Regions from separate parts of the Paenibacillus sp. FSL H3-0286 genome, predicted to be linked through region 3. Evidence: riboswitches for the same ligand, from Rfam matches in the RefSeq annotation. Region 3 holds a riboswitch; each other region holds the start of a gene.
What was found. A riboswitch is a leader RNA that binds a small molecule or an ion and turns the genes downstream of it on or off. The one in region 3 is predicted to bind cyclic di-GMP.

Region 1 (11,138 bases), 3.3 Mb from region 3:
GTACTGGGTATGTGGGTCTTGTATCTGGCGTGTGCTTTGCACTGGGCGGACATCATGTCATCTGTGTGGATAAGGACGAGGAAAAGATTAAGAAGCTGAAACAGATGGAATCGCCCATCTATGAGCCGGGAATCGAGGAACTGATTGAACTGAATCTTCGTGAGGAACGGTTATCTTTTTCTGCAGATCTTCAAGCGTCGGTGCGCCGTTCAGATATTATCATTCTTGCTGTAGGTACGCCATCATTGCCTAACGGTGAAGCAGACTTAACCTACATTGAGGGTGCAGCCGCTGAAATCGCCAAAGCGATGGAAGGGCACAAAATTATAATGACTAAATCTACAGTTCCAGTAGGAACAAATGAAAAAATCTCTCAAATGATCTCTAAGTATACCCAACATTCTTTTGATATCGTGTCTGCACCTGAGTTTTTACGTGAAGGGTCAGCGATTCGCGATACGCTCCATCCTGATAGAATTATCATTGGCCTTGATAATCCAGAGCTGGAACCAACAATGCGCGAGCTTCATAAGGGTTTCACAGAAAATGTATTTGTAACAGATATACGCAGTGCTGAAATGATCAAATATGCTTCGAATGCATTTTTGGCCACGAAGATCTCCTTTATTAATGAGATCGCCAATATTTGTGAAAAAGTGGGAGCTGATGTAACCGAGGTAGCACAAGGAATGGGTATGGACCAAAGAATCGGGTCATCCTTCCTGCAGGCTGGTATCGGTTATGGAGGCTCCTGTTTCCCGAAAGACACTAATGCGCTCATTCAAATTGCGGGCAACGTCGATTACGAATTCAAATTATTGAAATCTGTAGTCGAAGTGAACAAGGGACAACGGTTTATGATCATCTCCAAGCTGCATGAATCACTTGGCAGCCTGCGCGGTTCGACAATTGGGATATGGGGGCTTGCTTTTAAGCCTAACACTGATGATGTCCGCGAAGCTCCAGCCAGAGAGATTGTTGAGGCACTGGTGGCTGAAGGGGCAACAGTCAAGCTATATGATCCAATCGCAGCTACAAATTTCAGGCAGCAATACGATCATCCGCAGCTTCGCTGGTGCAATCTGCCAGAGGAGGCGGCTGAGGGCAGCGATGCCGTATGCCTCTTGACCGATTGGAGCCTACTGAAGGACATTGATCTGCATCAGCTGTCGAAAAGCATGCGCAATGGGGTGCTGATCGATGGACGCAACGTGTATTCCAAGGAGCAAATCGAGGGTACCGGCCTCGTTTATCATTCTGTCGGCCGCCCGCAGATGGGTGGATTGAGCGGTTATTCTGCTAGTGTGGCTGGAGCAGTTTAATGATTTGTGTTAAGTGTCAGTCGCAACTGCGGTGAATGTTTGGACTTCCAGCCGCTGTTGTCTGCAGATTTCCTGATTTTAACCGCTGATAGCGGTAGAAATCCGCAGACAAAGGCGGACGCTATCGCTCTTACAGTTCCAAAATTCCCCTCCGCCACTTCGTTCCCTTATTTTAAGGTTCTAAGCAATTTATAAAGTTAGGTACTCTGATTATATACCGCAGTAGCAGTAGCATTTGTAGTTGTAGTTGTCATTGTCTCTGTCTCTGTGGTGGCAATTAGTCTTGCTCTTGTAGTTGCAGTTGTTCTTGCAGTTGCAGCTGCCTCCCCCGGAGCAGAAGCAAATCTTTAGAAAAACGTGCTTGCTTCCGGCTGGTACAGTCCGGTACGCACGGATCAAGTATTAAGAAGAAGTTGGTTAGGTGAAGAACGGAAAGGGAATTTGGAACTGTAGAAACGGAGTGTTCGCCCGAAAGATTTCCGTAGGAAAGCTAGCTTCGAAAGCATATGCTATCCTCGGATTTCTACCGCGAGAAGCGGTTCAATCAGGAAATCTGAGGATAACAGCGATCGGAAGTCCAAAATCCCTTGGAGTGGTTTCTACCTAACAAATTTTTTTAGTGCATCCGCTCGAAATAAGGCTAAGTGGAAGCTGACGTTTTGATAACAATTCAAATATGCTCGATTTCCATAATTCAAGGAGGGTTCATTCTATGAAAATGGTACTTCTATCAGGCGGTTCAGGTAAACGGTTATGGCCGTTGTCCAACGACTCACGTTCAAAGCAATTTCTAAAGGTACTTGAAAGCCCTCAAGGTGAACCAGAATCCATGGTACAACGTGTCTGGAGACAGCTGGAGGAAGCAGGGATGGCAGAATCATCTTATCTGGCCACCGGCCGCGGCCAAGTAGAAATGATACAAAGCCAACTGGGAAGTCATGTGCCGATTATCGTTGAACCGGAGCGTCGGGATACTTTTCCGGCTATCGCCTTAACAGCTACCTATCTTTATTCAGTGGCAGGTGTTTCTCCAGCGGAGACGGTAGCAATATTGCCTGTTGACCCTTATGTAGAAGCATCCTTTTTCGATACCATAGCTATGCTTGAGGAGACCATGCTGGAAAGTGGAGCAAATCTGGCTCTAATGGGTGTTGTTCCTGAACATGCCTCAGAGAAATACGGATATATTATTCCTACCACCGAAGAGGCGGGGGAAAATGGTTTTATGAAGGTGAGTCACTTTCAAGAGAAACCAGACCGCATACAAGCAGAACAGCTCATCGAACAAAATGCCTTGTGGAATTGCGGAGTGTTTGCCTTCCGCTTAGGGTACTTGTTAGATATTTTGCAGCGTAAAGGGTTGCCTTTAGGATATGAAGAATTGCAGAAGCAGTATAAGCTATTGTCTTCCATCAGCTTTGATTATGAAGTGGTGGAGAAAGAAGAACATATTGTGGTGCAGCCGTATGATGGATTCTGGAAGGATCTTGGAACGTGGAATACGCTGACAGAGGAAATGAGCAGCAAGCATGTAGGAAAAGGTTTTGTGACGGCGGATTCTGAGGGGACTTGCTTGATTAATGAGCTGGACATTCCGATAACGGTAATTGGTGCGAAGGATCTGATCATTGCGGCTAGCCCGGATGGGATTCTAGTTACCCATAAAGCTGAGAGCCCACGGATTAAAGAAGTGCTGAAGACCTTTGAACAAAGACCGATGTACGAGGAACGCCGTTGGGGTCATTACAAAGTTATTGATTATGTGAAATATGATGAAGGCAATGAAGTGCTGACCAAACGGATTTTTATATCCGAGGGGAATAATATCAGCTATCAATTACATCGCAAGCGTAGTGAAATTTGGACAATCGTCAGCGGCGAAGCTAGTATTGTGCTGAATGAGAAAAAACATAATGTGAAGGCTGGGGACGTGGTACGTATACCGGAAGGAACGAAGCACGCGATCCTTGCTTTGACGGATGTTGAGTTTATAGAGGTACAGACGGGGTCTGAATTAGTAGAAGAAGATAACATACGTATTACTTTAGACTGGAATGATATAGAACTACAACAATTCATTTCATAGGTCTAACCTATCTATTTAACCAATTCAAATTTTCTTGAAACAGGTAAATTGACTCAATTATCAAAAAAAGTCATAAAAACACTAAATATATCATTAATTGTCGTCGATACTTACGGTAAGAGAGATTATTTCTCTTAAATTGAAAAGGCAAACCTATCGAAAGGTAGGGACGCAAAGCTATAGGGCCTTCGAAAGAGTGGCAGCCTGGCTACCGAAAGGGAGATTATTTTGAAAGCTTACCGTACGTATCGATTGTTTGGTGCATTTCTGTCACTCGTCCTGTTTCTGACTGCACTTCCGCTTGCTGTTGGAATTTCGCCGTCTGTTGTCATAGCTGCTTCAAATTCTGGAACGCCAGTTACCCCAGGTGCCTCACCTGAAGCCGTAAAGCTGCTTAACTATTTTTACTCGATCTCAGGAAAAGGTATTATTGCCGGTCAACATGACTATTTAGAAAGTCCAGATGAAATTAACAATATGCTGAAGGGAACCAGCGGACAATATGCGGCTCTTCACGGTTATGAAATGGGTGCGATCAGTGGCCAGTCCGAAGCAACGATGGCTTGGCAACGTCAAAATGTGGTGAATAGCGCCATCAACTGGAATAAAGCGGGCGGGATCGTAGCTATGACTTTTCATGCTAACCTGCCGGGCACCTCTTATGACTGGGATAATGTGAAAAAAACACTTAGCCAGAGTGAGTTCGATAGTTACGTTACACCGGGTACCAAGCAATATAACAATCTGATCGCTGAGCTTGATAAGGTGGCCGTCTCTTTAAAAAGCTTGCGCGATGCCAATGTTCCGGTGCTTTGGAGACCCTATCATGAAATGAACGGGAACTGGTTCTGGTGGGGGAAGAAAAATAACTTTTCTACACTATGGAATATTATGTATGACCGTTTTGTTAACGTTCATAAATTAAATAATTTGTTATGGGTATGGAGTCCGAATGCTCCCAATGTTTGGTCAGATCCTTATGCGCTAACTTATCCAGGTGCTGATAAAGTAGATATTCTGGCAGCAGATATATACGAAAATGATTACCAGCAAAAATACTATGACAGCTTATTGAGTCTAGCCGCAGGCAAACCGATTGCGATCGGGGAAAATGGTGAAATGCCTAATCTGGAGAAGCTTCAGCAATCGCAAAGTAAATGGACGTATATGATGAGCTGGGGAAAAATGCTTTACGAGAATAACAGTGCAGACACAATCAAAACATTTATGAATAGCAACTATACCCTGACCAGAGATAAATTAAATACTGGTCTGGCACCGACACCTAGCGCCGCACCAGCGCCGGCACCTTCTGAAGAAGAGGGGGAGGCAGCAATTCCTCTCGCGAAGGGGCTTGCAGGAGAGTATTACAACAACATGCAATTGTCGGGAGCAGCAGCTCTTAACAGAACTGATGCAATAATCGATTTCAATTGGCGGCAAGGCTCCCCGGATGCCGCCCTCGGGATTGATCGGTTCTCCATACGTTGGAGCGGTAAAATTAAGCCATTATATAATGAGCAATATACATTTTACACTACCTCAGATGATGGTATCCGTGTCTGGGTGAATGGGGAATCCGTGATTGATAGTTGGACTAAGCAAAGTGGTACTGAGCGTAAGGGCACTATAACGCTGAAGGCTGGCCAGCTATATGATATCAAGGTGGAGTATTACGAGAATGAAGGCGATGCGAGAGTCCGCTTGATGTGGGAAAGTGCTAGTCAAGCTAAAGAGACAGTTCCAGCAAGTGCACTTTTTCTTCCGGATGTCTCCTGATTGATGAAAATTAAAGGTCGATCCTTAGTGGCTCTGCGTTATTGCAGAGCTACTAAGCTATAGTCCTCATTAGGTCAGAAGACGATTGTCCGATAACAGGTATGTTTTTAACACCTGTGGAGGCAGTACAGCTACCGAAAGGAGGATTTATTTGCGTAAATATTATAAGAAAAACAGATTGTTGTTTACTATGTTACCGGTCTTTATTATTTTTTCCTTGCTGCCTTGGGGAGAGGTTAAAAGTCTTCCGAAGGCTATGAGTGTTTCTTCCTCCCTACCTCCAGCTATACCAAGTAATCCTTCGGCTTCTGAAGAAGCCAAGCAACTGCTAAGTAATTTGGTAAATCTACGTGGCAAAGGGATCTTGTCCGGCCAGCATGATTATCTAGAAAGTCCAGATGAACTGGTTCATAAGCTGAAGAATACTTCGGGACAAAATGCTGTTCTACATGGTTATGAATTAGGGGCGATTAATAATCAATCCGAAGAGACGATCGCAGAACAGCGGCAAGCTGTTATAGACAGTGCAATTGAATGGCATCAAGAGGGTGGCATTGTAGCGATGACCTTCCATCAGAGCTTACCGGGAACCTCTCCAGAGTGGTCCAATGTAAACAGAAGTCTCAGTCAAGAGAAATTTAATGCTTATGTTACACCTGGGACAGCTCAGTATAAGAGGCTAATCTCAGATCTAGACGAGGTTGCTGGATATTTGGGTCAGCTGCGTGATGCCGGAGTTCCGGTCTTATGGCGACCTTACCATGAAATGAATGGTGGTTGGTTTTGGTGGGGGAAAAAGGACAATTTTTCAGAGCTGTGGAGTATTGTCTATGATCGTTTTGTAAACACACACAAGCTAAATAATCTACTGTGGGTGTGGAATCCGAATGCGCCGAATGAATGGTCAGATCCATATGCTGCATATTATCCCGGTGGGGATAAACTCGATGTTCTGGCTGCGGATATCTACAATAACGATTATAAACAGTCCTACTATGAGGATCTGCTCGCATTGGCCGAGGGTAAACCTATCGGAATCGGGGAGAGTGGGCAACTGCCGAACCCGGATATATTAACTGAGAAACAAAATAAATGGGTCTATATGATGACCTGGGGAAAATTACTGACAGAAAATAATACGCTACAGTCAATTAAAAGCTTTATGAAAGACTCGTTTATAGTATCAAGAGAGGACTATGTTCTCACAACAGGAGATCCTTCGATAGCACCCGTAACTCCGGTAACCCTAACGGGTTTAACTGGAGAATACTATAACAATACTGATTTAGAGGGAGAAGCGGTACTTATCCGCAATGACCGTAAGATTGATTTTAATTGGCATGGTGGGTCTCCTGCCTCAGAGATAAATGAAGATCACTTTTCTGTACGCTGGAAAGGGAAACTCAAACCCAAATTCAGTGAAAAATATACGATTTCGGCATCCTCTGATGATGGAGTCCGTGTCTGGATTGACGGAAAGCTGATCATCGACAATTGGAAAAATCAAAGTGCAACCCTTCATAAAGGAAGTATCCCACTCACAGCCGGAACGCTTTATGATATCCAAATTGAATATTATGAGAATGAAGGAGATGCCAATCTTCGTTTGCTATGGGAGAGTTCCAGCCAGAAGCAGCAGGTAATTCCACAAGGGGCATTGTTCCTTCCTTAATCTAATGAAATGATAGGGTAAGACATTCCGGAAGAAAGAGAGGACCTATGGATGGGAATAACGAGGAGAATATCTAATAGAAAAAATAAGATATCTGCAAACAAACCATTACTGTTATTACTAAAATTCGCCGCATTAACCGTCTTGTTTCTGTTGTCTGTCTCTGTCTTCGGAACGAATAGGACAAACGATTATAAGGTAGGTGCCAATATACCGAGACTATCTGCAGGAACTGATGCTGCAGCAGAAATACCGGATGGTACTGTGATCTGGAATCTGGGACAACATGATGGCTCAGCAGCTGAATTCGCTGCGAGTGGCACTTCTGGCAGCAAGAAGGAATTTAATGTTACTTCTTCGGTGCTCAAATCATCGGCTCTTCAGAGCTTGCCTGCAGGCTTGAATGGAAAGACCCAGCCGGAATTAACGATCACCTATCAGCTAAATAAGATCCCGGAGAATGGGGTCTTATTTAGCGTAGGTATTCTGGATGCTTATAAATCCGTGCCGCAAATGAGTGTGTTCTCCAATCATCAATTGTCGGGGATCATTCAAATTGCGGGCGTTGCTGGCACAGAAAGCGAATATAACTTTCAAAAGACCTATGAATTATATATTCCCAAGGAGCAATTGAAGATAGGAACGAATGAATTGAAGCTGCAAACGGTTCGCTGTTTATATTGCAGTGACAAAGAAGACGAATATTCCTGGTGGACTTGGGATAATCTCCGTTTAGAATCTCTTAACGCTCCAATTTCTGAGCCTATCCATGGCAGCTATACACTGACGGGAACAGTAGTGAATAATAAACAATTTTATTTCGATGAAGGTGCAGTTACGCACTTGCCTTATGTTATCAAATGGCTAGGGATGGCTTATAGCGGGAATGTGATGCGTACTAGCTGTGCCAGTGATGTCGGGAGATCCTGCTCGGATATGATGGAATATTACAAGGTATTGCAGGATTACAACATGCAGGCGGTTGCTTTGTATTTGCATACTGGTGATATTAAGCTTAAGGCAGATGGATCGTTGCCTGCTGACGCGGAGAAAAAGCTGACAGATTATTTTGAGCAATATAGCCCCTATTTTCAATATTATGAGGTAGATAATGAGCCGGGATTATTCAATCGTTCTAAGGCAGTGAACCTGGCGATTGCGGACTGGCTGAATAAAAAGGGCAAGCAAATCGCGCCCCATTTACAAACTGTTGCTCCGGGCTGGGCATATTGGCCGAGCTACAGTGAGGATTCTTGCGGTAATCAGAAGGGAACTGGGAAGGAATGTGGAGATCCGGATGGCTGGGAACGTGATCCAGAGCAACGTATGGAGCTGGAGAAGGTTACGGATTTGACCAATGGACATTCCTACGGCGACTCTTATATTTTTAGTAATGGAGGAAGCTTTACTGAGAATTTGAAGACCTTCACTGGTGCAGACAATGGACTCGGCAAAAAAATGCTGACCACTGAATTTGGTACCTCGGACAGTCATGTGGATGCCTATCAATACGGGGCAACGGAGCGGACAGCGGCTGTATTCGACCGGATCATGCGTGCACATATTGGTTATGCGGATATGTTTGTGCAGCATGCTGCTTTTTTTAAGGATTTCAGTTTATTCAAATACGGGTTTAATTTAGAAGAGCATGATCCGGCGACCACAGAGATTTATTATACAAAAGAAAATGAGGATTCACGTGTCAGCATCATGAGAAGGCTCAGTCTTGCCTATGCTACACATGGAGCTCCGCTAACTTATCAAATTGCCAACAAAGATGTGTTAGCCGACAAGCTGGTATATGTTCGGGCCGTGGATACTTCTACATTGAAGCCTCTTGCGGGAAGCGGAGCGACCTCAAATAAGGTGCTGGTTAATTTCGTTAACTTTGAGTCAACTCCACAAACTGTGAGTGTAAATGTGACTATGCCGAAAAACGGGGTGTATGAAGGGGAACGTTTTGGAAACGGGGATACGTATGAAAAAGCAAGAAGTTATGTAACAGGTAAAAAGGCTACTCCTACGTTAACCTTTACGGAGACCCTTGCTCCAGGAGAGGCTGTGCAGTATATTTTGCAGCCTTCCTCTGAAGTAAAGCCGTCGGCACCTAAAGGATTCAAAGCCGCAGCAACAAAAGGTTTAGCTGTAAAATTAAATTGGTTGGAGGCACCAGGAGCAAGCTATGAGCTGCTTCGCGCTGAAGGTAGCGGCGGGGAAATGAAGGTGGTGGCCACCGATGTGAAGCTTACAGAATATACGGATCATAATTTACGTGAAGGGACGTTATATACCTACGCGGTAAGGGTATCCGGCTCTAATTTACTGTCCGATAAAGTTCAGATTACAGCCACCGGACTGGTTCCTCTGGATCGTACTAAATGGAAGGTATCCTCAAATGTGAATACGGCAGCATCAGCTCCTAGTCTGGCTATCGATGGGGATCGGCGCACGCGCTGGGATACGGGAAAACATCAGGTATCCGGAGAGTATTTTCAGATTGATCTGGGTGAAGCACATGAAATTGAAAGAATAGATTTGGATAGCACGTTATCACCGTTTGATTATCCAAGAGACTATGTAGTCTATATTTCTGACGATGCTCAAAACTGGAAAAAACTCACGTCTGGAAAAGGTACGAAAGAGCTTACTAAGATATCCTTTTCTAAAGTGAAGACGAGGTATGTCAAAATTGTACAGAACGGAGCCGGCGGGAATTATTGGTCTATTCAAGAGCTACAGGTGTACTCCAGAGAATAAGCAATTATTTGAATTTATATAACTGTTAATAGAGCATACTAAATAACCTCAGCGGGATCCTTCTCCCGCTGAGGTTATTTTTGTGCTTTAAATAAAATGGAGGCCTGACATATAAGGTAAAGGGATTGCCTCAGATTCCCCTGAGGAATCAGAGGTGCGAAGCGGGCTCGCTGGATCAAACAGCAGCGAGATCAGCTCCTTGTCGTCCACGGACGACAAGTCGAGGCTACGATTGCGGCATACTTCCGTCTGCCGCAAAAGCGCTTCCCGGTCTGCGATGCAGACCGTCCCGCTGTTCGCGCCGGCGCTTAAGGAGGCGCCGGCGTCCCGCAGAAGCGCGAGCAGGCTGCGCTCCTGCCACGGCACAGGCACTTGCAGCGTGCCAACGCCGCCGCACAGAGCCGCCTTGGCCAGCAACGCCGCTACCGCTTGCGGCTGGCCGGCCCATTCCACCGCCGTCGCTGGGCTCGGCGCCGGCACATCCGCCGCGGGCACAGCCATCGCGGCGAACCCCTCGATGCTGCCGTCCCGCACGGCTACGAGTGTGCGCTGGGACAAGCCCAGCACACCCGCGTAAGCCTCGGCACCCAGCAGCAGCGCCAGCTCACCCGGACTGTACACCTGTCCGGCTTCGCGTTCATTCAGCAGCCGGTTGACGGCGAAGAAGTCGCCCGGCTGCATGGGCCGCAGCGTCCATTCTTCCCCTGCTGCGGCAGCAAGTGCGTGAGCCGAGCTTGCGTTCAGCTCGGCCAATTGCGTACCGCCGAATGGTACGCATCCCGCTCGGGTATACAGCGAGCGGTCACCCGAGACAAAGATAAGCGATGCGCCGGCATTCGCAGCATGGGTCTGGCATAGCTGTAGAAGCTGACCGGCTAGTCCCTGTCCGCGATAAGCAGGATCTGTGCAAACCGCGCCGATGGAGAACACGTTCAGGAGAGCTTCTCCAGTGCGGATCGTGGAGGGCACTAATCCCATAAAAGCAGCGATGTTACCGTCCTCGGCAACGGCTGCATAAGAGTGAGTGTAACCAGGGCTAAAAATCAGCGGAAACAGCTCTTTCATAGAAGTGTCGCCAGCTTTACGAAAGATGGAATGGGCTAGAAGAGCGGCTTGCTCCAGCTCCGCAGGTGTTATTAATCTCAATTGCATATACAGTCAGCCTCCTTATATGTAAATACGAGTAGGGTAGAAAGGAATTATTTTAAGTATAAGCCCCAGCGGATGAAATCTTCAATCCTGCTTATATTATTCAATGTCTCAAAAGGAGGTGGATAAGGGTAATAACGTACATAAATAAGGAAGCTTATATTTTAAGCTAGAAGCGAAAGGAAAGTGAATAAACGGTGACCCAACTTGCAGATAATATCATATTATTGCTGGCAGCTCTCTTACTTGTAGGTGTGTTTTCCACCAAATTCTCCACTAAATTTGGAATGCCAGCTCTAGTGCTTTTCCTTGCTGCGGGGATGGTACTGAGTCAATTTATCTTTTTTAACAATGCTTCCTTAACACAAATGGC
Region 2 (11,138 bases), 2.7 Mb from region 3:
TGATAAATTGCACAGGGGTAGCCAGCACAAGCTGGAACCAAGGATTCATAAATATATCCGGTGTTGGAATCCAGCCGGTGAAGGAGAAATGACCCGCCATCGCCCATAACAATGGGAACGAAAGAATTGCAGAAATGATCCATTTCCACTTTTTATGCTGAATTTCTTTTCCACGACGATCCACATGATCCTTGCGGTCTTCTTTAAGAGAAGCTTTATAGCCGATACTGCTTACCTTCTCCATGATCTCCCTTGGACTGATATTACCGGGTGTATATTCTACATGTGCTGTTTCCAGCGCCAAATTCACATTAACTGCTGCTATGCCCGGTGTACGGCTCAACACTTTTTCAATCCGTGAGGAACAAGCAGCACAGGTCATCCCCGATATATCAAAATCCGCAGATTCTTTAATAGTGTCATAACCAAGAGAACGGATTTTATCTTCAATTTGTGGCAACCCTGATACTGTCGGATCAAATCCAACAGTAGCCTGTTCCAAGGCTAGATTCACATTCGCACGAGATACGCCGTCCATCCGGGACAAACCCTTCTCAATTCGGGTTGCACAAGCGGAACAGGTCATACCTGTAATCTGTACAGTTGCCTGCTGTTCGTTTGGTGAAGCTGTTGTTTTGGTTTTATCCATGATTTCCACGCCTCCACATACCCCTATAGGGTATGATAATTTCTAAAAGAAAAGGCATTGGAGCTTTGGGCAGCTTCCCCATATCACTCCAAGCCTTATTACTGTGCTTCAAATTAAACTACGTCATACCCTTGATCTACAATTGCTTCTTTAATCGCACCAAGGCTTACTTTGTTCTCATCATACTCGACGGAAACTTTCTTAGCAGCAAGATCAACTTTAGCTGTGGCTCCAAGATTGCCTACGGCTTTCTCTACAGAGTTAACACAGTGACCACAAGACATTCCTTCAACGTTTAATGTAGCGTTTGACATTAATATAACCTCCAATAAATGTTGTGAAGCTATGCTCTAGAAGCATTAGCTTATTATTTCATTAATTTGTTAACCGTAATTAGGAGCTCGTCGATAACCTCATGTTCGCCAGCTTCGATTCGCTCAACAATGCAACTTTTCATATGTCCTTCTAACAGCATCTTACCGACACCATTTAACGCCGCCTGTACCGCCGCGAGCTGGTTGAGTACATCATCACAATAGGTATCCCGCTCAATCATACCCTTTACCCCGCGGATCTGGCCTTCAATCCGGTTGAGGCGCGTATTCAAGTTATTCTTGAATTCTGCCGAATGATGACTTTTTCGTTCTCCTGATGATGAAGAATGACAATTTATGTCGCAGGATTCTGCAGCTTGCTCTTTCTTGGCAGTAGACATAAGAATCAGCCTCCTTGGTTATAATATAATATACCCCCGTAGGGTATGTCAAGAGGCATTCCTAATTCATCCACAGATGATCTCCACGGGTAGTTTGTCCCTATATTACCGCCGTATTCTTCTACGGTTGGCTATACATCTCTATTTTTTCAAAAAAACTATTGCCTCCCTATTCAAATTTGAATATAATAAATTTTGCTTCTAATTATGAACATTTTTCGAACAGAACTATCACTATCACTATCACTATTAAGAAAAAGGAGCTGCGAAGCATGCATACTAAAGAAAGTAATCTTAAACTCGTAGTGGTTGGCCTGCTGCTTGGGATTCTTATGTCCGCAATGGACAATACCATTGTAGCTTCAGCTATGGGAACGATAGTCTCAGATCTTGGCGGTCTGGATAAAATCGTATGGGTCACCTCCGCTTACATGGTAATGGTAATGGCCGGAACCCCTATCTTCGGCAAGCTCTCTGATATGTATGGACGTAAACGTTTCTTCATTTTCGGATTGATTGTATTCCTGATTGGCTCGGCTCTGTGCGGTACTGCCACCAGTATCACACAGCTCAGTATTTACCGTGCCATTCAAGGGATCGGCGGCGGTGCACTAATGCCAATCGCCTTCACCATCGTTTTCGACATTTACCCGCCTGAAAAAAGAGGGAAATTGACCGGTCTCTTTGGAGCCGTCTTCGGAATCTCCAGTGTACTTGGACCTTTACTCGGTGCCTATATTACCGACTATGTTGGTTGGCAGTGGGTATTCTACATTAACCTGCCGCTAGGAATTATTGCACTGTTCCTGATTGCAACTTCTTATAAGGAGTCGATCTCCCACGCTAAACAGCGCATTGACTGGGGCGGAGCCTTCACTCTGGTTGGTGCGATTATCTGCCTAATGTTCGCTCTGGAACTTGGTGGTAATCAATATGCTTGGGATTCCAGTGCCATCCTTGGCTTATTCGTAGGTTTTGCTGTTCTCTTGCTGGCGTTTATCCTTATTGAGAGAGTAGCTGCTGAACCTGTGATCTCGTTCGCTATGTTCCGCAAACGGTTGTTTGCAACAAGCAGCGTGACCAGCCTATTTTATGGCTCTGCTTTTATCGTAGCTACTATTTACATTCCTATCTTTGTGCAGGGTGTATTTGGCGGCTCAGCTACGAACTCAGGGCTGATCCTTATGCCGATGATGATCGGTACGGTCGTTGGCAGTCAGACCGGGGGGCTGCTTACAACAAAAACCAGCTTCCGCAACATTATGATCCTATCCGCAGTCTGCTTTGTCGCAGGGGTCTACAGCCTAAGCACTTTATCACCAGATACCTCCCGTCTCATGCTTAATGTATTTATGGCTCTGACTGGGTTCGGCGTAGGCTTTTCCTTCTCCGTGCTGAGTATGGCAGCTATCCATAATTTCGATATGCGCCAACGGGGGTCGGCAACATCGACCAGTACCTTCATGCGCTCCCTTGGAATGACGCTGGGAATTACGATCTTCGGGATTATTCAGCGGAATAGCTTTACTAACAGTCTAAGCGATGCTTTTGGCGGTAGTGAACAGTCAGCAGCTTTCGGAGATCCACGCGCTGCGTTAACACCTGAAGCAAGAGCGAAGATCCCTGCTGAAATATTAGAAAAAATATCAAGTGCGTTATCCACCTCTATTGCCCAAACCTTTATGTGGGCCTTGATTCCTGCAGTGCTCGGTCTAGTCTTTGTACTGCTCATGCCAAAAGACCGTCTTACCATTCCTGCTAAAGCTGTTCAGGCGTCTGAGGGCAAAAGGTAACCATTATGTCCATGAAATTAGCCATTTTAGGTTTACTGCTGGAGCGGAACATGCATCCCTATGAAATCACATTAGTGATGAAGGAACGTTCCATGGACCGGATCACCAAGCTGCAGATGGGATCACTCTATTATGCTGTGGATAAGCTTGCACAAGATGGTTATATAGAAGCTTTAGAGATCATCCGCAGCAGTGATCGGCCGGACAAAACAATCTATGCCATAACGGAGCAAGGTAAAGCTTTATTCGAACAGCTTATCCTGCAACAAATTAAGAAAAACGAACCCTTCTATCATCCGATGTATATGGCCCTGGCTATGTCCCGTCATATCGATCAGAGCAAGGTTGAGAAGCTGCTCGAGGAACGCCTCCGGGAAACAGAACATCAGGTTAATCTGGCTTATCAGGTATACGAGGAGCATATCTCCATCGTGCCTCGTTCTGCCCTGCATCTAATGTACGGTACATATGAGCACACCCTGACTGAGCTGAAATGGCTGCAGCGCCTATACGATGATGTTGTAGCACGCAAGCTAAAAGACGTAGGGACACCGTTGAATTTAGAGGCCTAATGGCCTCTTTTTTCTGTTTAAGGGAGTCAAAATACGTTTATTAACGAGCACAATATCCATTAAATCTCAAAGGAAGGCGAGGCGGTAAAAATGACCCGAGAAAAACATCAGCTGAATAGTGGCAAACGGGATCACCCGGAACAATATCCAACAGAGAAAGAAAGTCTATTTGATCTTCATGAAAGTGAGCAGAATGTAGACCCGATTCCGATGGAAGATTTAACGCTGGAAAAGCAAGAGGAAAAGAACAAAGAGGAGACCAAACACCGCTCTTCCAGCGACAAAAAATACCATACGGGCTTCTGAGAGTGTACAATATCTACAAGTACGCAATCATAATTTCCAAGGAGGAATCACATTGTTGAAAGCGTTACCTTTAAACAAGCGCGGGATTCCCGCAAGCCGCATTGCTTTAGGCTGCATGGGGCTAGGCGGTGACTGGGACCATGAGCCGATTACTGCGGAGAATGTTAAACAGGGACATGAAGCGGTTGATGCCGCCCTTTCCATCGGCATCAACATGTTTGATCATGCAGATATCTATACTCGTGGGAAGGCGGAGAAGGTATTCGGTCAGATTTTTAAGGATCGTCCAAGACTACGTGAAGAAATCATAATTCAATCTAAATGTGGAATTAAGCTAATGGAACCTGGAGACAGCACTAATACGTTTGATTTCTCTGGCCAACATATTCTGAACAGTGTAGATGGAATATTGTCACGACTTGGGACCGAATACATTGATATTCTTCTACTGCATAGACCTGATCCCTTAATGGATCCCGAGGAAGTAGCCTCCGCATTACATCAACTGAAGGCCGCTGGTAAGGTTCGTCATTTCGGGGTTTCCAATATGAGCGCCGCTCAGATCAAGCTGCTGCAGACTTATTGCGATGAACCTTTTATCGTAAACCAGCTGCATATGAGCTTGGCTAAGATCAGCTGGGTGGATGCTGGAATCAGTGTAAATCGTGAACCCTGGAAGGATATTATCTTCCCTGAGGGAACCCTTGAACATTGTCGGATGGAGAACATTCAGCTTCAAGCCTGGGGGCCACTCGCCCAAGGTCTATTTAGCGGGCGTTCATTAGAGGATCAACCGGAGAATATCGTCCAAACAGCAGCTATGGTCCAACAGCTCGCAGATGAAAAAGGAACAACACCCGAAGCCATTGTACTGGCTTGGCTAATGACACATCCAGCTGCCATTCAGCCTGTTATTGGAACTGTGAATCCGAAGCGTATTACTGCCTGTGCCGATGCGGACAAGCTGGAGCTTAGCCGTAAAGAATGGTATGACCTGTATGTTAGTTCACGCGGTTCAAAACTTCCGTAACATATACATTTATATTCTCAACTTCATTACTCCGCTTATGCCCGGCTCGCGTTACTACTGCGAGCCGGGTATTTTTTTGCGAATCACCCTAACTTATCGTTCTTTATTGCGAATATATTTAGTAATCGAGCGATAAATGGAGTTATTCAGAGATAAATTATCATTTTTGTTCTTTATAGAGTACAAATGCGCGTTATTGGCAGTTTTCTTTTTGATTTATTCCATGTATGATTCATTACAGAAGTTGTTCTTAATAAAGAACGATAATAACGAACCAAAGAAACAGACATTGAGGGGAGGTATTCCTCTGAGACCCAGATCAGCAAGGAGAAGACCTAGAAGAAACAGGAAAATCGGATTACGTATACTGCAATCAGGAATGGCTGTCTCCGTCTTATTTCTATATACCTCGCAGCAAGTTGGTGGTACCTATGGAGGCTTTGGAGCCGCTACGCAAACCACTAGCACGATTAGCTTTTGCGAAGTATTTCCGAATTCGATCAAGGCACTGCTTACAGAGTTCAAAGAGCATGTTAATCGAGCGCTCACTTTAAAAGAATCACTACAGCCCTTTTCCACATCAGCTAACTACTCGGACGTTTCGGGAATAGAAGGGATGTCGCTGGAAGAGCTTGATGTCGCTGCAGAAGAGATTTCTTCGCAAATAGCGGCGCTTCAATCCCAAATAGATAGCGTTAACGAGCAACTGGCGGCTAACAGCCAAATTTGGAACCAAATCCACAATGAGCTAAGTGCAGCAGCAGCCTTACTCTTCCAGATAGGAGGATATATGACTTCTCTAGATTCCAACTGTCTAGAAATCAAGGATGAGCAATTTTTCAGAGATTTACAAAGCAGCCTGAATCAAAGCGGTGTGATCTCGGAATCCTTGAATGCTTCCTTAAATGGAGTTATTAGTTACCTAACCTCCATACACGATGTCGGTCTTCCATTCGCATCGGTAGTTACCAGTGATGTTTATGGACAACTTGAATTACGCGAAGGAGAGTTCCCACAGCCACTGCCATTCCTGATTACCTTCACTCAACCAGACGGCGTGATCTCTAGCGACCTCACCTCATCTTATGAAGCTCTAAATACCGAATTGACTAACCATAAAGAATCGGCAACCTCAGGTATCACTACCCTTCAAGATAAACTCCAATTGATCAGTCAGACTCGCGAGCAAAAACTAGAAGAGCTTGAAAAAGCTCGGCTAGAAGAAGAGCAAGCAAAGAAAGAAGAAGAAGCGAAAAAAGAAGAAGAACGTTTGGCTGAGGAGAAAAAGCAACAAGAAGCCGAGGATAAAGCGAAAGCTGAGGCACCCCCTCCAACATCAGGCGAAGCTGCTCCGGAAGCCCCAAATAAAGAACAACCTGAAGCCCCAGCCACTGATCCGGTTAAGCCGGAAATTGACGAAGAGCTCACAATTCCAAAAGATGTCCCTCAGCAAGAGGCTCCACAAGAGACGCCAAAGGCGGAAGACAGTACGACTACCCCGCCGGTAGCAACCCAAGCTCCTTCGGACCCTCAACCTGAGAAAGGTGGAGAATAAGATGCGAATTAAAAAAATTATCAATAATACCCTATCGAGCTTAATGCTTGTGATCTTTATTCTGCTGGTGGCAGCCGTAGTGTTATCCAAGGCCTCCGGCGGTGAACCTGCTTTCTTCGGATATGAGATCAAAACCGTACTCTCAGGATCGATGGAACCAGGAATTCAGACAGGCTCAATTGTCGCATTAAAACCCGGAGGGGATATGAATCGTTTCAAACCAGGCGATGTCATCACCTTTAGGAATGAAGATAATCTGCTCATTACTCACCGGATTGTAGAAGCGACCGTCAATAACGCTACTGGTGAAGCTGTTTATCGCACTAAAGGCGATAACAACGACGCGCCCGACATGAACCCTACCAGTTCTGTGAATGTTGTAGCTCAGTATACCGGGGTCACTGTACCCTATGTCGGTTACGCTATGAATTTCGCGGTTTCCAAAGCTGGAAGTGTAGTCCTCATGATCGTGCCTGGCTTGATGCTTCTGCTCTATGCTCTGTATACCTCTTGGAAGGCTGTAGCTGCATTAGAAAAGAAAAATGCTGCCCTACTGCCAGCCTCACCGCCCCCAACAGAAACACAGCCCTAAGTTGATTGTCCACTTCCGCTTACGAACCGGAAGATACAATATATAAATTTTATAAAAAATTCAAACACAAATTTGAGGAGGAATTTTATTATGGGTATCAAGAAAACATTGGGTCTTGGCGTAGCATCTGCAGCACTGGGTTTATCATTAATCGGCGGAGGAACCTTCGCATACTTTAGCGACACTGCGCAAAGCACAGCTACATTCGCAGCGGGCACGCTCGATCTGAACTCCGACCCTTCTGTCATCGTTAATATTCCTAACCTGAAACCAGGTGATACGGTAACTAAATCCTTCAAATTGAAAAACGATGGTTCGCTCGATATCGGATCTATTATTCTGAATACATCGACTCAAATCACGGATGCTAAAGGAGATAACTACCTGGATTTAGCCGAGTTCATTAAAGTTAAATTCCTTAGAAATAATGATAAAGGAGTACCTATCGTCTCTCCTGAAAATGTAGTTTATGAGACTACACTTGCTGCTTTAAAAAGTCAGCATCCGGATCTCGTAAAAAATACAGGTTGGGATCAACTCTTTACCGAAGCATCCGGTATTAAAGCCGGTACCAACGACAGCTTCTCCGTCCAATTCGAATTTGTGGAAAATAACCAAGATCAAAATATTTTCCAAGGCGATAGCTTAACACTGACTTGGGATTTCGTAGCTAAACAAGGTGCGAAAAAAGACTACTAAGATCAATAAAGTAATTTAATAAAATACTCGATGAGCAGCAGATCCTGAATCCGGCCACGGATAAGCAGATTGCTGCTCTTCTCTTTACAATAAACTTTGTCCGATTTATTGATATTTGCTATACTAATAACAAAAATTACGGAGGGGCGTCAGCATAGTGCCACAGAATATGGGCCAACGTATCCAGCAGCTCCGCCTAGACAAGGGTTTCTCCCTATCTGAGCTTGCGGACAGAGCAGATGTGGCTAAGTCGTATCTTAGCAACGTGGAGAGAAACATCCAATCCAATCCATCCATCCAGTTTATCGAAAAAATCGCTGACGCGCTTCAGGTATCCATTCATGCCCTACTCTATGGAGAACCCAATGATGCAGAGGAATCACATTTAGATTCGGAATGGTTCCGATTGGTGCAGGAAGCTATGGACTCAGGCATTAGCAAACGCGAATTCAAAGAATTTCTGGACTATCAGAAATGGAAGCTCGATCAAAAGGATTAATACTTCCTACTAATCTGGTACGATCCTCTCTTCTACTAAATCATATCGAAAAAGGGCACAGCGAAGAACCGCTGTGCCCTTTTTCGATATGTAACCCCTCTAATGTATTACTGCACGATCTGCACAGTTTTCTCATGAAAGAACTGGCGGATTTCATCTGCCTTAATGCCAGCCTTCTTAGCTGCTAATAATAAATGTACCCACTCTTGATCCAGATCAATAAACTGCTGTTCTCTGTTGCTACCCTGGTTGGACTTTTCCAAAAAATCTCCCCCTAAGATTTTACGTCCCCAGGCAATCCGGCTGTCATAGTATCTCTACCTTAGACCCGCGACTTTGTGCCCCTGCCTTTCGGCAAGTTTACCTTTTACTGGACCCTTTTCACGAAAGGATCTGCTTAAAAAACTATAAAATTACTATCTGCAATAACATTATACAAAAAGAAAGCGGAAAAGTGTGTCGATTCCTGGTTACTTTCTATTTTAAAAACGAAAAATAAAAGATTTTTTTTCAAAGATCTTGTCCGATTATCACGATACTCGTCCGTTACATAAAATAAATTGTACTAGCAAAATAAATATTTACTGACCTAATAGTTAAAAATAAGGATAATAGAATCATTTTAATAGGCCTTTAGAATGGGTAATGAGAAGAAATACCCTTCTTTTCATTAGAACAAGCTAACCCATACCATTTTGCGAACGTATTGGACGAAAGAATGAATTGATTACAGTGGCCGAAAGTAGCACAATAAGATGAGAAATGAAACCGCAATCATCACAGCTCCAGTAAGCGTTGACACAAAATGTCACGTATGGAGTTCATCCGTTAAGGAGGATGTATTCATGGCAGCCAAAGAGCCCTATAACGAATCCATTTGGAGTAAGTATTACGGACCCAATTTAGGCTACATTCAAGAAAGATATGAACAGTTTGTGAAAGATCCCTCCACCGTAGAAAATAATTATCGCGAGCTTTTTACAAATTCGGGACCTCCTCCCCTAACTCCGGATAGCGAACCGGCTCCTCAGCCGCGCATCTCGGGAGACACCGAATGGCTTAGAAAAGCAGTAAGAGCTTCCAAGCTAATCGCCAATATTCGTATATATGGCCATATGGCCGCTGAAATTGATCCGCTGGTACGCGATCAGAATCCCATGGCAAAATATCTTGAGCTTGAAACCTATGGGCTGACCCGCGAAGACCTGATCGCACTGCCTGCCACGCTTATATGGGAAAATGCGCCGAATGATGTGCATACCGGATGGGATGCCGTGCAACGTATGCGTCAGGCATACACCAAGACTATCGCCTATGAATTCGGGCATGTGCATGAAGAAAAAGAACTGCAATGGCTAAATAGACAGGCAGAATCCACCAGCTCACCAGCACCCCTAAATAATACAGAACGCAAAGAGCTCCTGAACCGCCTGATTCAGGTAGAGCAATTTGAAACCTTCCTCCACAAGACTTTTGTAGGTCAGAAGCGTTTCAGTCTTGAAGGCAATGATGCTCTTGTGCCGATGTTAGATGAAATCGTACGTGCTGCTGCACATGACGGTGCGGAGCATATTTTGATGGGCATGGCGCATCGCGGCCGCCTCAACGTTCTTGCACATATTTTGGGCAAACCTTATGATATCATATTTTCAGAGTTTCATCATTCTCCGAACAAGGAGCTTTTCCCTTCCGAAGGCTCCACAGGCATTAACTATGGTTGGACAGGTGATGTGAAATACCATCTCGGTGCAGACCGTGCTGTCCGTGAAGGAGAAACCGTACGCACAAGAATAACACTAGCGAATAACCCAAGTCACTTGGAATTCGTCAATCCTGTCGTGGAAGGTTTCACTCGTGCCGCACAAGAAGATCGGAGCACTGCAGGACTGCCGAAGATTGATACCAGTAAAGCTATGGCGGTGCTGATGCATGGCGATGCTGCTTTTCCAGGTGAAGGAATTGTTGCAGAAACGCTTAATATCGGCAAACTTCAAGGTTATCAAAATGGTGGGACGATCCATATCATTGTTAATAACCGAATTGGTTTTACGACTGAAAGTGAAGATTCCCGTTCTACGCATTATGCGAGTGACATCGCCAAAGGGTATGAAATCCCAATAGTCCATGTCAACGCTGATGACCCAGAGGCCTGCGTAGCAGCTGTACGTTTAGCTAGCGCATACCGCCATCAATTCAAAAAAGATTTCGTAATTGATCTCATCGGCTACCGCCGTCATGGTCACAACGAAATGGATGATCCTGAAACCACACAACCTATTGTCTACGGCAAGGTTCGCAATCATCCAACCGTCTACAAGGTTTATGCAGAGAGACTGAAAAACGAAAAGGTTCTTACCGCCGAAGACGTACAAAAGATGAATGCTGAAGCAGAAAGCGTATTGCAGCGTGCGTACGATACTATGAAGGAAGGCAATCATAAGAAAAAAGAACCCAAAGCCTTCATTCCTCTACAAACGGACCGCGCAGCGGCAAACACTACAGCGGTATCCATCTCCAGCCTGCAGGAGATCAATCGTGAACTGTTGACGGTTCCTGCTGGATTCCAGGTTTATCCGAAGCTGGAGCGCATTTTACAACGTCGTAAAGATGCACTGAATGAGGGTGAAAAGGTCGACTGGGCACTAGCTGAAACATTAGCCTTCGCTACCATTCTGAAAAATGGAACGCCCATCCGACTGAGCGGTCAAGATGCCCAGCGCGGAACCTT
Region 3 (11,138 bases):
TGATGAAAAAGGGAATGCGCATCATCAACTGTGCCCGTGGTGGTGTAATTGATGAAATGGCGTTAGTAGAAGCTATTGATAGCGGTATTGTTGCTGGCGCTGCATTTGACGTATTCGAAAAAGAACCGCCACAAGCAGATCACCCATTCTTGTCGCATCCAAAAATTATCGTGACTCCTCACTTGGGCGCTTCTACAATTGAAGCTCAGGAGAATGTAGCGATCGATGTATCGGAACAAGTACTGCATATTCTGCGTAATGAACCGTTCATCAATGCTGTAAATATTCCTCCAGTTGCTCCAAGCGTAATGAACAAACTCCAGCCTTACTTCACACTTGGTGAGAAGCTGGGCAGCTTTGTTACCCAAATTACAGATAGTGCTATTCGTGAAATCCATGTTGAGTATGCGGGTGATCTGTCAGATGTCGATACCCAACCACTTACCCGCTATATTGTGAAAGGCGTGCTCTCCCGTCACTTCGCTGAGGATGTTAACATCGTTAACTCCATGCATTTGGCAAAAACACGCGACGTTAATGTAGTAATAACTAAAGCTTCCAAAACTAAAGGCTTCACTAATCTGATTACCGTGACCCTTAAAACAGATCACGACCAAGAGCGTCTCGTAGCCGGAACATTGCTGCAAGGTTATGGAGAAAGAATTGTTCAAGTGAACAAGTTCCCGGTTGATATCGCTCCTGAAGGACATCAAATTGTAGTATCCCATAACGACAAACCAGGGATTATCGGACTTGTGGGCACATTGCTGGGCGAAAATGATGTCAATATCGCCTCCATGCAAGTGGGACGTAAAATCGTTGGTGGCGAAGCAATCATGCTGCTGACCGTTGATAAAGCTGTACCTACTCATGTGCTTGTGAAGCTTGCTGGCCTGCCAGAAATCAACACTGCCGAAGAAATCATTCTTCTGTAAGCAATACGATAGAAATCAAACAACAGAGCAGCGATCCTCCCTTTATAGGAGTTTCGCTGCTTTTGTTGTTGATCGTCGACCCATTTCGGCTTCATTTACAACACCGAATCGAGTTCCCTCGTGGAGGCTTACGGACACCCTTGAGGTTACGGACCCAGATGACCCTATATGCAATAATTTCGCCTTTGAAGCAGGGTTTCGGACTCTAGTGCCACTATTCCTCAAAAAGAGAGCTAAATCAGGTGTTTTGCCTATCAATAGCGTCTATGGGGACCGATAGCGTTCTTAATATACGAAAATGCTGCATTTAAGATCAGCTGTGTCCTATACTGCTTCGTACGCACAAATGGGATCAAACAGATCAAGTTTGCTGTTTAGACTAAGAATGCGGGAACAGTCCGACCATCGATGTCTGTAAATCCATACTTTTCAGCCAGCGTAGCAACCTGCTGCGGTTGTCCGGTCATAGACATGACCTTAGGATCGGCTGCTAGAGCAGCGGCTGCTCTACCGATATAGGTTGTGGATTCAGTCATCTGCAATTCTTCAACCTCATGCCAATGCTCCTCATCCGTGTTCATGCTCTCCAACACCGCCTCTGTCCTCATCCAGCCCGGAGTAAGCGGAATAACAGCAATGTTGTCCTCTTTAAGCTCATTCGATAACCCGTAGGCCATGCGGACTAGGGAGTTTTTAGAAAGATCATAATAGAAGTTTCCAAGATATTTGTAATGATCCCAAAAGGTTGTGTGGATGATTAGACCGCCAGCTTTTGCCTCACGCATTAATGGTATTGCATAATAATTTGTTATCAACTGTGCCCTCACACCCGCATTAAACATATTATCCCAATGCGCTGTAGGAAGCTCCCAGAAAGACTTCTGCTCAATAGGTAAATCGTTGCCGCCCCATACATTGTTGACTAAAATATCAAGCCGCCCATGCTCTGAAGCAATCTGGCGAATGACCGCCTCTGTCTCCTGATCTTTGGTATGATCACATCGTATGGCGCTGCCGGACCCTCCCTCCGCTTTTATTTCCCTAAGTACGTTATCAATGCTCCGCTTGCTCTGTTCTGTGCCAGAAGCCTCTGTCGTTCTGCCCGTAATATAAACGAATGCACCTTTCCTTGCCAGCTCCAATGCAATTCCTCTACCAGCACCTCTGCTGCCTCCGGTGACCAATGCTACTTTTCCTTTTAAAGTCATGTTCTCAATCCTTTCTACACTTGTTTTTCTCTAATGTTCTGTATTTAATCCTTACCTTATATAGTATAATTCTTTAATATGACATCAACTGACATATATAATATAATAATTAATTAAGAACTAACATTTATTAGGAGGAGGAATGTTCCCTTAATGAGAGCCGATCGTTTGTTATCCATCTTACTTTTGCTGCAAAATCGTGGAAAGATGACGTCCCGTGAGCTAGCCCAGACCTTAGAAGTGTCTGAACGAACTGTGTTTAGAGATATGGAAGCCTTATGTACAGCGGGAATACCGATTCTTGCCGAACGGGGACGCGAAGGAGGTTGGATGCTCACAGAAGGATACCGGACCTCCTTAACGGGTATGAAGCCCTCAGAAATTGCTACTCTGCTGCTGTCCGCAGACTCCTCAATCTTAAAAGATCTGGGTATACAAAACGACTTCTCTTCTGCCGTGCTTAAGCTGGAGGCTGCTTCCCCATCCAGGCCGAATAATCCAGCCAGTTACCTGAGCCAGCGCATTCATATAGATGGTGCCAGCTGGCACCCTTCCGACGAGACGTACCCGTTTCTTTCTGTCCTGCAGGAAGCTGTTTGGGAAGACCGTAAAGTGAAGATCACTTACCCACGGAATGACGAGATGAAGGAGCGTTTCATTGAACCTCTCGGGTTAGTCGCAAAATGTGGAGTTTGGTATGTAGTGGCACGAACCGAGGGTGAAATGCGGACTTTTCGCGTGTCGAGATTAATACAAGCTGACGCAACTTATGAATCATTTGTCAGACCTGAGGCTTTTGATTTAAAAAGCTACTGGGAACAATCGACTTTAGCTTTTAAAGCAGCACTGCCAAAATATGTAGTGAACTTAAAGGTGAATGAGTCTATTCTTAAAGAATTACAACGTGAAAGATATGTAACTATAACTTTAGTAGAACCCTCTGCTAATACTGGGTGGATGAACGTGGAGGCCGAGTTTAATGCTATAGAATCTGCCTGTCGTATCGTACTCTCTTTCTCTCCTTCAGTTATTGTTTTAGCTCCTATCGAACTAGTAGGGATGGTAAAGTCTGCTATTAAAACAATTTCCACAATATATGAGGAATTTTGACATGAATTCTAAATATCTACTACTTAAAGAAGATTTATGACACTTCTCTATAGACCAATGACCTATAAATCCCCTATAATAACACCATTACATAAAATTTAATAAGGGGGACATTTTACCAATGAGCTGGATGCACAAACTTCCGTTAAAACAAAGAATTGTTGCCGGATGTTACCTCGTTGCCGCACTGTTTGCTATTCCTGTCTTAGTTACGTTAATGATTCTAGGTCAATTTCTCGTAGGAATTATACTAGTAGTTGTTCTTGCAGGTCTGACTTTACCTGTTGCTCGCTTCGTGGAGAGAACGCTTACATCATCTTTTGATGATATTGCTAATGTATCTCACAGTATTTCGAAGGGTGATTTCACTAGCAGAGCGGACGAAAATGGTTCAATGGGTGACGTAAGCCGCTCCTTTAACACAATGATTGATAAGCTCAAGAAGATTTTGACCGATGCATCGCAGATCACCCGTCAAGTTATGGATGCAAGCCGCGGAATCGAAGATAAGAACCAGAACCTGAAAATTGTCATGGCACAAGTAGCCTCTTCTTCTACTGAGCTCGCTCTTGGTGCAAATGAAATATCTACGGATATCGCTGATATGACAGAATCCATTAAAGACATTGAAACTAAAGTATCCAATTATACGAACTCCACCAAAGAAATGAACAGACGTTCAATACATACCTTAGAACTTGTTGAGCAAGGGCGCCAATCCGTAGATACACAGGCTGAAGGCATGCGTAAAAACATAGAGGCTACACAAAAAGTGGCTGATACTATTGAAGCTCTCTCACAAAATGCCCGCGGGATTACGATGATCACCAAGACCATCACAGAGATCGCTGAGCAGACCAACCTGCTGTCACTGAATGCCTCCATCGAAGCTGCTCGTGCCGGAGAGCATGGTCGGGGTTTTGCCGTTGTAGCTCAAGAGGTTCGCAAGCTTGCTGAGGAATCTACGGCATCCACAAAAGAAGTATTCGGCTTGGTCCGCAGCATTGAGTCAGATATTAAACAAGCCATCGATAATATTGCCATCAATGAAGAGGTTGTGCAGGTTCAGAATGAAATGATCACTCAATCTGCCCATATTTTCGCACAAATTGTACAAAGCGTGCAGTACATTACCGAGCAAATCTCTTCATTCTCTGCGGAGAGTGATCTTATGCTAGAAAGTGCCTTGAAAATTTCCAGTGCAATTGAGAATATCTCAGCAATCACCGAAGAAACTGCTGCTGGCACGGAAGAGGTATCGGCGGCTATGAATGAACAGATTAATGCCCTGCAGTCTGTTGCAGAAGAAACGGAAAAAATGACCCAGGCCGTATTTAATCTGCAAAAAACCATTCATATCTTTAAATTCTAGTTCAAAACTATCAACTGCCACCTAAGCTGAGTCTTAGGTGGCAGTTTTTTTCGCGAGGTAAAACTTCATCTCTTGGACAAGACTTTCGTCAAATTTCGAGTTTTTTTAGCGGATTATGTTGACAAAAATTAATGAGGAATATATTGTAAAGGAAAATTATTCTTATCAACTATAAATTAATATTGGCAAAATCCTCGAAAGAGGATGACGCAAAACCATGGATCTACAGCCTCATTTTTTCTTTTGAGGCCATGATTGCCAGGTTGCAGAGGAACCAGGACGGCTGAACTATTGTTCAGTCTTAGCGGTGCCTTATGCCACCAACCTGTGCTTACTATAGAGCACAGGTTTTTACTTTTTGAGTATATTGATCTATCGTATCTATTCGGTAGATTAATAACTAATATATATCAAAAAACTTGTGAGGTGTTTCTTTTGAAGACAGTCGCAGATTACATGGCGGAAGCACTACGTAACCTTGGAGTCACCCATTCTTTTGGGATCATTGGCAAATCCATTTGTCCAATTGTTCTAAAGATGGTGGATTACGGTATTGAATTTATTCCCGGCAGACATGAAGCAAGCTCCGGATTCGAAGCAGCAGGGTATGCGCTGAAAACGGGTAACCTAGGCGTAGCATTTGGTACTTCGGGTCCTGGGGGAACTAACCTGCTTACAGCAGCAGCACATGCGAAAGCTAACAACCTACCTGTCCTATTTATTACCGGCCACCAATCCATTACAGAGCTTGGAATTCCTCAATGTCAGGACTCCACCTCTTTTCTGGCTGATTTAGCTGATATGTTCAGACCTGCCACCTTGTTCAGTAAATTGGTTGAACGTGGGGATCACTTTGGTACTATTTTTAATCATGCGATTTCTGTGGCCCTGACCAAACGGGGTCCTGTTCATCTTTGTATTCCTTTTGATGTACAAACTGAAGTATTGGAAGAATGCAATATAGTAATCCCAGAAAGAGAGTCTCTAATTAGTCAAGCTAATATCGATAGAGTCATCGAAGCTATTCAAGCTGCTAAGAATCCTTTGATTATTGCGGGTAAAGGAATTAACCGCTCCGGAGCACATAAAGAGCTTGTTCAACTCGCAGAAACTTTTAATATTCCTGTAGTAACATCTCCTGGTGGAAAAGGGGCTATAGTCTGGGATCACCCACTCTATCATGGTCCTATTGGCGTTGGCGGTTCGACCCACGGGGACGATTTATTGAATAAAAGCGATTTATTTATAGTGCTTGGATCACGTTTAAGTGATATGACCATCTGTAATCTTAAACGGGAGAATCATCCAGCAACTTTAATTCAATTTGATATTGATCCAACCTTTGTCGGAAAAATACTATTGTCCAAAACGATACCGGTCACTGGGGACCTGCGCGATAATTTGGTGCACTGCCTAAATCATATTGACCCAAGCACAATCACCAAACGTGAGGCTTTGGCCGATGCGGATTATTCAGAAGAGCTTCCAACCCTCAAGAATCTTTCCCTTGCTTCCGTAATGAGCACTTTAAGTGATTTGATCCCTTATAATAATTCAATTTTCGTTGATGATGGAAGTCATGGATTCCACGCTGCAAAATGGTACAAGGTTAAGAAACCGGGCAGCTTTGTTTTTGATGCGTATTTTGCTTGCATGGGTAATTCGATCGGCATGGCTATTGGTGCAAAAGTTGCAACTCCTGAAGAAACTGTCCTCTGCATTACAGGTGATGGTTGTTTCATGATGCTCGGCGCTGAGATTAACACCGCTGTCTGCAAAGATATCCCTGTCATCTTTATCGTGGTCAATAATAAGCAACTAGATATGGCTCTTAAGGGTATGGAGAAAACCACAGGTCGTATCGATGGAACTCTATATGAAGTACCAATGGACGCCGTGAAATTCGCTGAATCTCTAGGTGCTAAAGGCTACAAATGTGAGACTGCGGATGAATTCACAGCTGCAATTAAAGATGCGGTAGCTCTAAACCATGTTGCCGTTATTGAACTACTAACAGACCGTGATGAAGTCCCTCCGACTGCACACCGTACTTTGAACCTAAACTAGGAGGCTAACCATGAAGGAAAATATCAACAGTGGTCTCAACCACTTCACGAATCTATCAGGAGACTATGGCGCAAAAGCACTAGCTCCAATTAAAGACCACTTCCCTGACTTGGCTGAATTTATTATGGGGAATGCCTATGGCGATATTTTTCAACGTAATACTATAGCCCCTGACTGGAAGGAAATCGCAGTCATTTCATCTTTAATTTCAATGGGTCAATTCGAACAGTTGGGCGTTCATTATGTCATGGCCCTTCGTGTTGGAGTTACCGTAGAACAGCTTAAAGGTATTCTATTACACTTAGTACCCGTTATAGGGGCACCTAGAATCATCACAGCTTTTAATATCCTGCTTGCAACCATAGAAGAAATCCAATAACCCAACAGTTCGACAACAATATACAAAATTCGACTTTATTATTGCATATACTTGAAAAATATGCCTATAATAGAGTCGGAATATCCCATTACTTGCTGTATAGTGTCGAATTTTGACTTTTATAAAACAGCTAAATGGATATACATGGCTGGATATTGCAGTCGAACTGTTTTGGACAAATTCAATCTATGGGAGAGATTTAGGCATGGGAAGTTTCGTTTTGAAGACAGACACTACAAACAAGGTTATTAACATTGAGTTAGATGGAACATTTTCTGAAGAAGATGGTCTAAAATCTATTCAAGCTTATCAACAAACTATCAATCCAATTACTCCAGCTGACTATGAACTAAAAATCGACTGCAGAAAGCTAAATGTAACTGCACCAGATGTTGTACCTCTTTTAGAAAGCTGCTTTGTAATGTTTAAGAATGATGGATTTGTAAAAGTAAATCTAACGCTTGAAAATAACCCGATCCTCAAAATGCAGCTTTCCCGTCTTGGCCGTAAAGCTGGACTCGATAACATCGAGATCATTTCTGCGGTTACAGTCTAGATCTTTTAGTCTTAATATGTAGGCCACATTTTACTGCTTTCCTGGAGGCGTATTATGACCGGAATTCGTATTAAAGGCATTGATATCTATCATCCCAGCAATATAGTTGGTAACGACTTTTTCATTAAGCATTTTGACGAAAAAGGCATTGATATTCGAGGTCTATTATCCGCATTAGGTCGTATTACACGGTATAGTATTAAGGATGCGGATGAGAATTCCCTTACGATGGCTTTTGAGGCTGCCAGGAATGTTCTGGAGAAAAGTAGTCTCACAGGTGCCGATATCGACCTTATTGCCTATGCAAGTCAAACTCCTGAGTATATCTTTCCTACCAACTCATTAATGATTCACCGTTTGATCAAAGGCGCATCCCATACAATCTGCATTGACAGCAATGCTAATTGTGCGGGTATGACGGCTTCTGTGGAACAGGTTAGCCGTCAGATGCAAGCGAATCCTAGGATTAAACGAGCGTTGGTCATCGGCTCCGATTATGTAACCCCTCATGCCGATAAGAATGATCCAGTCTACTACGCTAACTTCGGTGATGCAGCGGCGGCTGTCATTCTTGAACAGGCTGAGGATGTAGTCGGTTTCATTGACTCTATCTACCAAACGGATCCTTGTGTTTGCGATAATTCCAAATTCCCGTGCGCAGGCCTGGCTAAACTGGGTAAGCAAGGTGTAGCGGCTGGAGAGTTTAATGTGAAGTTTATTCCTTTTGATGATTCCATTTGCATAGATGCTGCTTCTGAGTCTATTCGTACTCTACTGTCTAACAACAATATCGCGCCTGAAGCCATTAAAGCAGCCTGCTTCTCACAGTTTTCATTGCCTAATATCTTAGAGATGTGTGAGAAAGTCGGCATTGATCGCAATGTAGCGGTATACATAGGGGATGAATTCGGATATACCTCTACCAGCAGCCCATTTATTGCTCTACATAAAGCTGTAACTACTGGAAAGATCGAACGTGGTGATAAAGTCCTGTTCTGGACAGTGGGCGCCGGTTGGCAAAATGTAGCATTTGTTATTGAATATTAGGAGCTGTATAACAAAAAGCGGCAAGCTAGGGATTCACCTAAGCTTGCCGCTTTTTAATATAAATATGAACGCAACATCAGGACTTACTTGCAAAGGTGAGCCCCTTTTCCGCGAGAGCACTCCGCAGTAGAACGATCGCCTTTGGCCCCAATCCATGTAGCTGCAGAAGCTCTGCCTCCGTAAGCTTGCTGAATTGTTGAAGCTGAACATATCCAGCCCCATGCAGGGCTCGAAGCGCCGGCTTAGATAGTCCGCCCGGCAGATCAGATTCGGTTCCGTTAACCATAGACATATACAGCCCCTTTATCACTGATATCCTTCATGCTTCTCCCAACCCATGGTACGCGCTACAGCGTCCTTCCAGGCGTTGTAACGACCTTCCCGCTCAGTTATACCCATCTCAGGCGAGAAGACCCTCTCAGCCTTGTTGAAGCTCTCTAGCTGGGCACGTGTCCACACTCCGGATGTTAACCCGGCCAGAAGCGCCGCACCCAAAGCTGTTGTCTCCGCATAGGTTGTTCTAGTAACCTCACTGCCCAGGATATCAGACTGGAATTGCATCAGCAAATCGTTACGCACAGCTCCGCCATCCACACGAAGGCCGGTCAATGGCATGCCTGCGTCTTTTTCCATAGCTCCTATTACATCTCTAGATTGAAAGGCTAAGGACTCCAATGTAGCTCGTACCAGATGTCCTGAGGTAGTGCCTCTAGTAAGGCCAAATATGGCTCCACGGGCATACATATCCCAATAGGGTGCCCCCAGTCCGGTAAACGCAGGCACAACGATAACCCCTTCACTGTCCTCTACTTCCCGTGCTTTATCTTCTGAGCCTGCTGGATCCTCTATAAGACCAAGCCCCTCCTGCAGCCACTGAACGGCCGCTCCGGCCACGAACACACTGCCCTCGAGAGCATAATAGAGTTCATCTCCCATACCCCAAGCTACAGTGGTCAACAAGCCATGGCTGGAGGCTACAGCTTCTGTGCCTGTGTTCATTAGAATAAAGCAGCCTGTACCATAGGTGTTTTTGGCACTGCCGGGTTCTAGACAAGTATGTCCAAACAATGCGGCCTGTTGATCTCCAAGTACAGAGCGAATTGGAATGTCCGCCCCGAACCACTGTTTGTCTGCTACTCCAAATTCGCCACCAGACATTCTTACTTCTGGCAGAATGGCACGCGGAATACGAAGCTCTTCCATTAGCTCTTCATCCCAGCACCGTTCATGAAGATTAAACAGCATCGTACGTGAGGCATTGGTAACATCAGTGACATGTACGGCTCCGCAAGTAAGTCTCCAAATTAACCAGCTGTCGATCGTCCCTGCTAGAAGTTCCCCACGATTCGCCCGTTCTCGGGCGCCATCCACATGATCCAGTATCCAGGAGATTTTGGTAGCTGAGAAATAAGCATCTACAACAAGGCCCGTCTTGCTCGCTATAACTTGCTCCAGCCCTTTACTTTTAAGTTCTTCACATTGCTCTGCAGTACGCCTGTCCTGCCACACAATCGCAGGGTATATCGGTTTGCCCGTTATTTTATCCCAGATTAAAGCTGTTTCTCTCTGATTGGTTATTCCGATGGCAGAGATCTCCTCAACTGCTATGCCACCCCGCGCAATCGCATCTCTTGCCGCTGCGAGCTGTGACGCCCAGATTTGCTCAGGGTCATGCTCTACCCAGCCTGGATGGGGGAAGGATTGTTTAACTTCATATTGACCTTGTGAGACCCATTTAGCCTCCGTATCGAACAATATGGCTCGTGAGCTGGTAGTACCTTGGTCTAAAGATAAAATCATTCTATGCCCTCCCAAGCAAAACCTACAAGATATGTTCCACGATGAACAAGATTAATGTGTTTGTTTCAACAAAAAGCACCTCTGCTGTCAGAGGCGCTATCACACATTGTGTTTGGAATTACTGTTTTTCGACAGGAAGTCTTAGCGTAAAGGTTGTACTTTCGCCTAGTTTGCTTGAAGCTGAGATGGTCCCGTGATGCGACTCTACAATATTTTTAACAATCGCAAGCCCAAGTCCCGTTCCACCTGATTCTCCCCGTACACGCGCCTTATCAGCTTTGTAGAAGCGGTCAAATATATACGGCAGATCCTCTGGTGGAATTCCAACCCCTTCATCCTGAATTTTAATCTCAAGATAACGACGGCCTTCTAATACACAAGTTCCTGTATGAACCGTGATTTTTTTGCCACCCTGTGTGTGGCGAAAAGCATTATCAAGTAAATTGGTTAAGACTTGTTCCAGCTTATCCTCATCCGCTGCCTTTAGAACCGCAATATCACTCTCTTGCTGTAAGTGAAGATGGATATCGCGCTCTTTCGCACGTACAGAAAATTTACGGTAGACTCGTTCCAGCAGTTCATTCATGTCCACCTGAGCTTTCATCATATCCGTATGTCCGGCTTCCATTCGGGCAAGATCAAGCAAATCCTTAACCAGACGCCC

Region 1: it holds a riboswitch for cyclic di-GMP, as region 3 does, so the genes downstream of both, MHB37_RS04805 (glycosyl hydrolase) here and MHB37_RS21855 (thiamine pyrophosphate-binding protein) in region 3, are expected to answer to the same signal.
Region 2: it holds a riboswitch for cyclic di-GMP, as region 3 does, so the genes downstream of both, MHB37_RS01895 (anti-repressor SinI family protein) here and MHB37_RS21855 (thiamine pyrophosphate-binding protein) in region 3, are expected to answer to the same signal.

The regions. Positions count from the first base shown of each region.
Region 1 is NZ_CP150285.1:1,114,510-1,125,647, forward strand. It holds gene MHB37_RS04795 (UDP-glucose/GDP-mannose dehydrogenase family protein) at 1-1,322, shown strand, start outside; gene MHB37_RS04800 (sugar phosphate nucleotidyltransferase) at 2,035-3,408, shown strand; cyclic di-GMP riboswitch class I at 3,545-3,624, shown strand; gene MHB37_RS04805 (glycosyl hydrolase) at 3,637-5,187, shown strand; gene MHB37_RS04810 (glycosyl hydrolase) at 5,339-6,859, shown strand; gene MHB37_RS04815 (discoidin domain-containing protein) at 6,911-9,616, shown strand; gene MHB37_RS04820 (GNAT family N-acetyltransferase) at 9,704-10,768, opposite strand; gene MHB37_RS04825 (potassium/proton antiporter) at 10,963-11,138, shown strand, end outside.
Region 2 is NZ_CP150285.1:431,381-442,518, reverse strand. It holds gene MHB37_RS01950 (heavy metal translocating P-type ATPase) at 1-649, opposite strand, end outside; gene MHB37_RS01945 (copper ion binding protein) at 763-963, opposite strand; gene MHB37_RS01940 (metal-sensitive transcriptional regulator) at 1,017-1,364, opposite strand; gene MHB37_RS01935 (MDR family MFS transporter) at 1,637-3,157, shown strand; gene MHB37_RS01930 (PadR family transcriptional regulator) at 3,163-3,729, shown strand; gene MHB37_RS01925 (hypothetical protein) at 3,820-4,035, shown strand; gene MHB37_RS01920 (aldo/keto reductase family oxidoreductase) at 4,088-5,065, shown strand; gene MHB37_RS01915 (hypothetical protein) at 5,445-6,620, shown strand; gene sipW (signal peptidase I SipW) at 6,622-7,212, shown strand; gene MHB37_RS01905 (TasA family protein) at 7,303-7,911, shown strand; gene MHB37_RS01900 (helix-turn-helix domain-containing protein) at 8,081-8,410, shown strand; gene MHB37_RS01895 (anti-repressor SinI family protein) at 8,518-8,673, opposite strand; cyclic di-GMP riboswitch class I at 8,701-8,785, opposite strand; gene MHB37_RS01890 (2-oxoglutarate dehydrogenase E1 component) at 9,256-11,138, shown strand, end outside.
Region 3 is NZ_CP150285.1:4,844,351-4,855,488, forward strand. It holds gene serA (phosphoglycerate dehydrogenase) at 1-935, shown strand, start outside; gene MHB37_RS21840 (SDR family NAD(P)-dependent oxidoreductase) at 1,310-2,143, opposite strand; gene MHB37_RS21845 (helix-turn-helix transcriptional regulator) at 2,297-3,253, shown strand; gene MHB37_RS21850 (methyl-accepting chemotaxis protein) at 3,375-4,625, shown strand; cyclic di-GMP riboswitch class I at 4,800-4,896, shown strand; gene MHB37_RS21855 (thiamine pyrophosphate-binding protein) at 5,052-6,692, shown strand; gene MHB37_RS21860 (carboxymuconolactone decarboxylase family protein) at 6,703-7,071, shown strand; gene MHB37_RS21865 (hypothetical protein) at 7,277-7,627, shown strand; gene MHB37_RS21870 (ketoacyl-ACP synthase III) at 7,682-8,674, shown strand; gene MHB37_RS21875 (DNA-binding protein) at 8,751-8,966, opposite strand; gene glpK (glycerol kinase GlpK) at 8,981-10,474, opposite strand; gene MHB37_RS21885 (ATP-binding protein) at 10,593-11,138, opposite strand, start outside.